DNA from 4 places in the Nocardia sp. XZ_19_369 genome. Region 4 is predicted to be linked to each of the others. Evidence: riboswitches for the same ligand, from Rfam matches in the RefSeq annotation. Region 4 holds a riboswitch; each other region holds the start of a gene.
What was found. Region 4 has a riboswitch for S-adenosylmethionine ahead of IBX18_RS08790 (2OG-Fe(II) oxygenase). Riboswitches for the same ligand answer to the same signal wherever they lie in the genome.

Region 1: linked by a shared signal. The riboswitch ahead of IBX18_RS20430 (amino acid ABC transporter permease) and the one ahead of IBX18_RS08790 (2OG-Fe(II) oxygenase) in region 4 are both predicted to bind S-adenosylmethionine.
Region 2: linked by a shared signal. The riboswitch ahead of IBX18_RS38800 (aminotransferase class V-fold PLP-dependent enzyme) and the one ahead of IBX18_RS08790 (2OG-Fe(II) oxygenase) in region 4 are both predicted to bind S-adenosylmethionine.
Region 3: linked by a shared signal. The riboswitch ahead of IBX18_RS14405 (bifunctional o-acetylhomoserine/o-acetylserine sulfhydrylase) and the one ahead of IBX18_RS08790 (2OG-Fe(II) oxygenase) in region 4 are both predicted to bind S-adenosylmethionine.

Annotation. Positions count from the first base shown of each region.
Region 1 is NZ_JACVED010000005.1:330,095-332,289, forward strand. It holds gene IBX18_RS20425 (amino acid ABC transporter ATP-binding protein) at 1-308, opposite strand, end outside; gene IBX18_RS20430 (amino acid ABC transporter permease) at 305-1,237, opposite strand; SAM riboswitch class I at 1,497-1,591, opposite strand; gene IBX18_RS20435 (hypothetical protein) at 1,836-2,195, shown strand, end outside.
Region 2 is NZ_JACVED010000013.1:253,690-255,884, reverse strand. It holds gene IBX18_RS38800 (aminotransferase class V-fold PLP-dependent enzyme) at 52-1,371, opposite strand; SAM riboswitch class IV at 1,419-1,532, opposite strand; gene IBX18_RS38795 (LysE family translocator) at 1,641-2,195, shown strand, end outside.
Region 3 is NZ_JACVED010000003.1:651,210-653,404, forward strand. It holds gene IBX18_RS14405 (bifunctional o-acetylhomoserine/o-acetylserine sulfhydrylase) at 1-797, opposite strand, end outside; SAM riboswitch class IV at 890-1,000, opposite strand; gene IBX18_RS14410 (TetR family transcriptional regulator) at 1,052-1,771, opposite strand; gene IBX18_RS14415 (MFS transporter) at 1,906-2,195, shown strand, end outside.
Region 4 is NZ_JACVED010000002.1:614,297-616,491, forward strand. It holds gene IBX18_RS08785 (tRNA-dependent cyclodipeptide synthase) at 1-401, opposite strand, end outside; gene IBX18_RS08790 (2OG-Fe(II) oxygenase) at 401-1,207, opposite strand; SAM riboswitch class IV at 1,325-1,443, opposite strand; gene IBX18_RS08795 (hypothetical protein) at 1,552-2,154, opposite strand.

The DNA.
Region 1 (2,195 bases), on a different contig from region 4:
AGATTGAAGTTCTGGAAGACGAACCCGATGCGGGAGCGCTGCTTGCGCACCTCGCGGTCGGGCAGCGCGTGCAAGGTGTTGCGGCGCAGCCGATATCCGATCAGCTCGCCGTCGATGCGCACCGTGCCCGCGTCCAGCGCCTCCAGATGATTGAGCACGCGGAGCAAGGTGGACTTGCCGGAACCGGATGGGCCGATCACCGTCACCACTTCACCCGAGCGCACCGTCAGGTCGACCCCGCGCAGGACTTCCTGCGCGCCATACGATTTGCGGACGCCGCGGACCTCGACGGCGGGCGCGGCGGTCATCGGGTGGCTCCGCGCGGTGCGGTGGCGCCGGATTCGGCGACCTCGCGCAGCTTCTGCCAGGCCCGGTGCACCGGTGATGGCGGTGGCGTGCGTTGCGTGCCCTTGGCGTAGTGCCGTTCGATGTAGTACTGCGCCACCGAGAGAATGGTGGTGAGGACGATGTACCAGGCGGTGGCCACCAGCAGCAGCGGCACCACCCGCCCGTTGCGTCCGTAGATCACCTGGACCTGGTAGAAGAGCTCCGCGATCGCCATCACGGACACGATCGAGGTGCCCTTGAACAGGCTGATCACCTCGTTGGTCGCATTGGGCAGAATCGACCGCATCGCCTGCGGAACCACAATGGTGCGGAACTGGCGCACCCGTGGAATGCCCAGCGCGGCAGCGGCTTCCAGCTGACCGGCGTCAACGGAGATGATGCCCGCCCGGATGATCTCGGCAGAATACGCCGCCTGATGCAGCGCGAGACCGATCACCGCCGCGGTGAACCCGCTGATCACGCCGTTCACCTCGAAGGTGAAAAACGCGGGACCGAACGGAATGCCGACCGACAGCGTGTTGTACAGGTAGGCGATGTTGAACCAGAACAGCAGTTGCACGATGAGCGGAATCGAGCGGAACGCCCAGATGTAGCACCACGAGATCACCCGCAACACCGGGTTGCCGGACAGTCGCGCGATGGCCAGCGCGGTGCCGAGCAGGAAGCCGAGAGCGGTACCCCACGCGGTGAGTTCCAAAGTCACCTTCAGCGCGGCGAGCACCGACTTCGCGGTGATGTACTGCGCGAAGGTCGGCCAATCCCAGCCGGGATTGGTGACCAGACCGTGGACGAACTGTGCGAGCAGGATGAGCGCGATCGCACTGACCACCCACCGCCACGGGTGCCGTGTCTTGGCCACGGTGGGTGCGGCATCATCGGCACCGGGCAGGTGAGTCGTAGTGGCGACCGGGTCGTCGCCGGCGTCGGTGTCGCCGGGCACGGCGGTGGCGGACGCACTCATGTCGAGGTCCTTCGGAAGAACGAACGAGACCGCACCACATCGGGCCGCGGTCACATCACCCGGCCAGCGACGGGTGCACAGACTGGCTGCGGGTCAGCCCCGACAGCTCGCGGACGTCACCTTGCACTGATCGATGTGGCGACGGCCCCACCGGGTGCCGTGGGCAGCGGAAATGATCACTTCGGTTCCTCCATCGGTCCCGGCGGAAGCACCCGCACCCGGTGAACCGGGGGGTTGCTGCGACGTCGACGAGCCAGGTCTCTCGGTCGCTCTGGATGGTTGTCGCCGATCCGGACACCGGCTGATGTCAGGGGCGGGCCGAATTATCATGCCCAGCAGGCGAACCCTGGGACAAGGGAACTAATCACCGTGAGCGTAAACCTCGCCGCGGGCCGGATATCGGGGGTGCTGCGGCGGTGCGCCGGTAGGGACACGCCGATGGCTTGCCCGCACCTATATCGCCTGTTCACGGCGTTTGCGGGAGTACCGTCAGCCTTCGATCGCGTCGATGATGAGGGAGGTCTCCGTGGCTGTACCGCGCCGTTCGACCATACTGTCCGCCGTCGCGAGCTGCTCGGTCGCGCTGGCGCTCGCCGCACCGACCGCAGGCGCGACGCCACCCGCCGCAGCGCCGGTTCCATCCGTCGCAGCCGCAGTTCCGCCCGCCGCGGCCTCGGTCCCGCCCGCTGCCGCACCGGTCCCACCTGTCGCGGCCGCAGTTTCGCCTGCCGCGGCTCCGGTGCTGCCCGCCGCAGCTGTGGTGCCGCCTGTTACCGCCCCTGCTCCATCGGCCGCGGCCGACCGTCCGGCCCAGCCCGGCACCAGCACGCTCAGCGATCTGTTCGGCGTCTACAACACCGCGGTCGACGGCCTGCGCGCCGCAGGC
Region 2 (2,195 bases), on a different contig from region 4:
TTTTCGACCATGGCCGTCCGGCGTAGTGCCGGGCGGCCACCTTTGCAATGACTACCCGGTGAGGCAGGGAGCGGCGCCGGTCGGGGCCTGGGACGTGAAGGGGCGGGTCTCCGGAGTGGGGTTCCAGAGGTTGTTGGTGGTGGCGTAGTTCCAGCTCGGCCCTAGATGGACGAGCGTGGCCACGGCTTCGATGAGACGGTCGACGTGCGCCGTCGTGGTGCCCAGGCCGATGCTGGCGCGGAGCGCACCGTCGAGGTCGAGGCGGGCGAGCAGCGGGTGCGCGCAGAAGCGGCCGTCGCGGACGCCGATACCGTGTTCGGCGGAGAGATAAGCGGCGACGTGGCCGGGGACGAAACCGTCCAGGGTGAAGGCGACGATGCCGACGGTGTCGGGGGCGTCGGCCCAGATGCGCAGCAGGTTGACGCCGGGGATCGCGGCGAGGCCGTCGCGCAGCCGGTCGGCGAGGTGGTGTTCGTGGGCGGCGAGGGTTTCCGCATCGATCTCACACAGCGCGTCACAGGCGGCGGCGAGGGCGGCGGCGCCGAGCACGTTGGGCGAACCACCCTCGTGGCGCTGCGGGGCCTGCGCCCATTCGGTGCCTGCGGTGGTGACCTCACGGACCGCGCCACCACCGGCGAGGTACGGCTCGGCGTTGTCGAGCCAGTCGCGGCGGCCGACGAGCACGCCCGCGCCGAACGGGGCGTACAGCTTGTGGCCGGAGAAGGCGAGGTAGTCGATGCCGGTGTCGCGCAAGCTGATTCGCCGATGCGGCGCGAGCTGGGCGGCATCGACGAGGATGCGGGCGCCGCACTGGTGGGCGATGGTGGCCAGCCGCTCCAGCGGCAGCACCTCGCCGGTGACGTTGGACGCGCCGGTCACCGCGAGCAGCGCGGCGGGCTTGCTGCACAGCTCGGCGACGAGCCTGCCGATGGTCTCCTCGACGGTGGCCCCGGCCTGCACGACGCGGCGGCCGTGCTTGGTCCAGGGCAGGAAGTTCGCGTGATGCTCGATGTCGAGCACCACGGTGTCACCGGGCACGCAGGACGCGAGCAGGTTCAGCGAGTCGGTGGTGTTGCGGGTGAACACCACCACCTGGTCGTCGGCCGCGTCGAGGAATCGGGTGACCGACCCGCGGGCCGCCTCGTAGCACTCGGTGGAGATCCGCGAGGCGTAGCCCGCACCGCGGTGCACGCTCGCGTAGAACGGCAGCAGCTGCTGCACCCGATCGGTCACCTGCGCCAATGCGGGTGCGCTGGCGGCGTAGTCGAAGTTGGCATATGTGGTCGTCCCGCCCTGGACGAGCGGCACCTGGAGATCGTCGCCGGAAACCCGGGCAAGGGGGGCACAGTTCTGGGTTACCACAGCAGTCATCACGAAAATCCCATCGGCTCCGGGACCCGCAATCAGGTGATTCGTCGAGTCCGCGCTTGCCGCACCCGGTCGGGCGTCGGCCTGGTCGTCACCCGGAGCACCCCACCGCGGAGGAGGGTTGCCGACCAGCAAGCCGGGGCTGAACGCTGGTACTCATGACCTGACCCGAGATTGGCAGACGAGAACCCGAGCTGTCAAGACCAACGGCCGGGTGGGCGCGGCGGCGGAAATGCGTTGCGTGTTCGGCGGCATTGGGGTCACATCATTGGATGTCGCTCTCCCTGCTGCTGAGCTTTATCGGCCTGTGCGTTCTGCTGTCGCTCACTCCCGGCCCGGACTCGTTCCTGGTGCTGCGGTTTTCGCTGGTGGACGCGCGACCGGGGATCGCCGCGGCGATCGGGTCGGCACTCGGCGGGATCTTGTGGGCAGTGGTGGTCGCGGCCGGCGTCGCGGCGCTGCTGGAGCAGTCGGCGACCGCGTACCGCGCGTTGAAGGTGATCGGCGGAATCTACTTGATGTACTTGGGAATTCGCGCGTTGCTCGACCAACGGCGGCAGCGCAGGGCGGCGCGCGAAGCCGATGGCGTCGGTGGTCTGGCGGACAACTCAGCGGGCACCCGGACATCGGTTCGCTCGGCGTTCACCGCGGGTGTCGTCTCCTGCATGTTCAACCCGAAGGTCGGCCTGTTCTATCTCGCGGTGCTGCCCCAGTTCCTCACCGAGGTCACCTTCGTCAACACCCTCGCCCTCGGTGCCATCGAATCGGTGATCGCCGCGGTAGAGATGGTGCTCCTGGCCTTGGTCGCCTCCCGCGCGGTCGCGCTG
Region 3 (2,195 bases), on a different contig from region 4:
GCACCGTGGTAGCTGGGGTCCGGGGTGGTGAAGCCGGGGAAGCGCGGCTGACCCTGCGCGTCGGTCACCGTCCAGTCGAAGGTGCCGCCGTCGACGATCACGCCCGCCACCGCGGCGCCGTGCCCGCCGAGGTACTTGGTCGCCGAGTGCACGACGATGTCGGCCCCGTGCGCCAGCGGCTGGATCAGGTACGGCGTGGCCACCGTGTTGTCGACGATCAGCGGCAGCCCGGCCTGGTGCGCGACGGCGGCGATACCGGGAATGTCGAAGATGGCGCTGCTCGGGTTGGCGATGGTCTCGCCGTAGAACGCCTTGGTGTTCGGCCGGATCGCCGCGCGCCACTGGTCCAGGTCATCGGGGTCCTCGACGAAGGACACCTCGATGCCGAGCTTGGGCAGCGAGTAGTGGAAGAGGTTGTAGGTGCCGCCGTAGAGGTGCGGGCTGGACACGATGTGGTCGCCGGCCGAGGCCAGGTTCAGGATGGCGAACGTCTCCGCGGCTTGTCCGGAGGCCAGCAGCAGTGCGGCGACACCGCCTTCGAGCGCGGCGACGCGCTGCTCCACCACGTCCTGGGTGGGGTTCATGATCCGGGTGTAGATGTTGCCCGGCTCGGCGAGCCCGAACAGCGCGGCGGCGTGCTCGGTATCGCGGAAGGCGTAGGAGGTGGTCTGGTAGATGGGCAGGGCCCTGGCGCCGGTGGTGCTGTCGGGGGCCTGTCCCGCGTGCACCTGTTTGGTCTCGAAAGACCACTGCGCGGTCGGGTCGACGTCGGCCGCGGGCACGGTGGAATCACTCATGAGCTTTGCTCCAAAGAAAAGGTTGTTCGCCAGAACTAACGGGTTATCGGGTCAACGGCGAAGTACAACAACACATTTCGGGAACCTCCTGGAAAGCGCGCTTGCTCTCGACCTTCGAGAGCCCGGTCATCACCCGGAGCACCCCACCGCTGCTGGAGGGTTGCCGTCCAGCAAGCCGGGGCTTCGCGCTGGCACTCATGACCTGACGGCATCATAACCGGCGCCCGATCGGCGACCGAAATCCGGAGCCGAACTCAGCGGGTCGCGCCGGGTCGCGCGGCGCCGCACACCCGGGTGAACTCGTCGAAGGCCGTGGTGAAGGAGTCGCGGCCGGCCGCGGCCGCTGCCTGCGGATTGTCGTAGTCGAACATGCTCTCACCGCACTCCATCGCCAGGTGACCGATGAGCTGCCAGGCGCCGAGGATCAGCCGCACCGGCAGCGCGTCGGGGGTGCTGTCGAGTCGTTCGGCGACCACCGCGGCGATCGCGACGTTCTTGCTGTCGGCGTGCTCGAGGCTGCGCGCGCTGACCGCCGGGCTGCTGCGCATGATCCGCTGCATCTGCTGGAACTGCCGGAACGAGACCGGTCCCTCGGCGGACTCGCTCGCGGCGTGGTCGATCACCAGCAGAAACGCCTCGCGGATCGACTCCAGCTCGTTGCCGGTGACGGGGAGTGTGCGCAAGGTCTCCGCGACCGTCTCGCCGAAGTCCTGGATCGGACCGAGGACGATGTCCTCTTTGCTGTCGAAGTATCGGTTGATCGTGCGCGGCGAGACGTCGGCGGCGTTGGCGATCTGTTCGACCGTCGTCGCGTCGAATCCCTGTGCGTCGCAAAGCTCCAGCGCGACCTCGATGATGCGCAACCGGGTCTTCTGCTTCTTGCGCTCCCGCAGGCCGGGATGGGCGTTCGGCCCTGCGCTGGCGGGGGTCTCCGCCGCGGTACGCGCGCTCGTCGGCGTCGGTGACTCGAGCATGTTCACACCCTATCGCAACCTAGTGGTTTCGTGTCTTTAACCGCCAAATGTCGGATTGCGACATTTTTCGCTTGACGCCAAATGTCGTCTGATGCCAGGATAGCCGCACAGTGTCCAAAGATGAGGAGTCCACGGTGACAAAACAAGGCGGTTCCGCCCGCTGGTTTGCTCTCGCGGTGATCGCGTTGGCCCAGCTCATGGTGGTTCTCGACGCGACCATCGTGACCATCTCGCTGCCGTTCGCGCAGCACGATCTCGGCATCAGCGACGGCAACAAGCAGTGGATGCTGACCGCTTACACGCTGATCTTCGGCGGCCTGCTGCTGCTCGGCGGTCGGCTCGCCGACTACCTGGGGCGACGCCGGATCTTCATCATCGGTCTGGTCGGATTCGCCGCCGCGTCGGCACTTGCCGGTCTGGCGCA
Region 4 (2,195 bases):
GTCTCGTAGGCGTGCTCGATGGCGTCGTAGAGATCGCCGTAGCGGGGATGGGACAGCGCGAAGTCCCAGCGCAGAATGTTTGTCGGGCAGTCGATCTGGTCCAGGTAGCCCTGGTTGCGGGCGATCCACTGGTCGCCGGCGATGCGGGCACGGGCGTGCCGGTCTCTGTCGGTGCCGCCGCTGAGGTTGTGGCGTTGCAAGGTGTCCGCGACGGCGATCGCGCAGCGCCCGAAGTTCGAGCGATTGATCAAATCGATGGTCGCGGCGAGTTTTTCGCCCTCGTGATAGTCCGCGCCGACGCTGACCAGCAGGACGGTGGAGCGACCGTCGGTGGTGATGCCGTCCGAGCGTAGGTCGTAGGCGGCCTTGTGCGACGCGGAGAGCAGCGTAGTCGTGGTCATCAGCTCCACACCTTCAGCGACTCGGCCGGATCGGTGACCCCGATGAAGAGGCCGATGGTGATGCGGGGGCGGTCCTGGGAGGGCGCGACCGCGTGCACCCGGCGCGGATCGATGAAGATCGCATCGCCCACGCGCGGTGTGATGACCAGCGCGGGATCGCCGACCGCGGCGCGGTCGATGCCGTACACGCGGTCGCCGGATCGGTCTCGATATTCGCGCTCGTCGGGATAGTCGTCCCAGATCTGTAATTCGCCGCCGCGCTCCGGCACGTCCAAATAGACATTGACCGACAGCTGCCGAGTGATCCGAATATCGAAGTCCGACGGCAGGTTGCGGCCGACATTGTCGGTGTGTGGCTCCAGATCCACCCCCGCCAGCTGATAGCGCGCAACACCGGCGAAGAAGGCCTGCCCATTGCGCCGCAGCAAACTCGCCCCGGCCGGCCAGATCTCGTCGAGCAGCAGCCGCAGGTCGTCCGCGGGGTACGAATACGGCGAGGCGATATCGCGCAGCCGATCGATATTGTCGCGCGCCTCGTCGAAGTACCGTCCGCGCCCGGCGTCGGTGCTCGTCTCCGAGAACGCGTGCCCGATCCGGCGGAACTGCGGGTCGGTTGCCAGCGGGCCATGGTCCTGCCTGCCGACGAAGGCGTGGCGCAGGTGGTCGAGCGCGTCCGGCCGGACGAAGCCGGCCAGTCGCACCGCGTGCACGTCGCCGTTCAGCAGTGCGGTCAGCGATTCGTGGTCGAATCCCTGCCTGGTGGTGTCCAGCACGCGGTTTCCGAGAGTTGGCGTGGCCGTGGTCATGTCGTTCCCCTCTAGTTGTCGCTCGATGGACCGGGCACAGGCCCAGGCACGAGAGGGGAGGGCGTTTCGGACATGAGTCGACCCCCGTCTCTCGAGAGGGCTCCAGCACACCGACGGAGCCCGCGCTTGCCCGGACCGCTTGACGCGGCTCGGCCTGGTCTTGACCCGGGGCACCCCGCCGCGGTTGGAGGGTTGCCGGCCAGCTAGCCGGGGACTTGACGCTGGCACTCTTGACCTGAGGTAAGCGTGCCGCCCGCCAGAAGCGTTGTCACGCTTTAGAATCGCACTGAGTTATGAATCCGGATGGAAGGATTTCACCCGGCGATGCGGAACGTCGTGGCAGGTCAGCCGCCGAGCAGGCCGAGGCCGCGCAGTTCGAGCGCGGCGAGCCGGCGCACCGTGGCGTCGTCGCCGCGCCGCCAAGCGTCGACCACGTCCGAGTCGATCCGGTCCAGCTTGCGCAGCGGCTGATTGGCGAGGGCGCGCAGGGCGAGCAGATCGCGTCCGCCGGGGACGGCGCGCAGGCGGGCTGCTGTTGCGGCCCTGCGCATCCAGCGCACCCGCAGCGGCAGCCAGACGAACAGCACCAGTCCGAGCGGGACGATCAGTAATCCTATGGCGAGCGCCATGGCGAGATCGTTGACCACCGCCTGCTGGTCGCTGCCGGCCTCCGCCATGGACCGCGCCGCCGCGGACGCGCGCTCGAAGGGGGAGGTGAGATCGTCGCCCACCATCGGCACCCGGCCGACCTTGCGGCCGACATCACCGAGGCTGTCGGCCATGCCGCCGCCCGCGCCCTCCAGCTTCTGGCCGGGCACGCCGAGCTTCTGCACCAGATCGTGCACCCAAAGCGCGGCCATGACCGAGAAGTAGACCCAGGCCACCACCAGCAGATCCGTGACCAATTGACGGGCGGCGACGGAAGCCCGATCGGCATAAATCCTCACCCGTTCGGAATTCCCCGGTGCGCCGATCGAAAACAGCACTT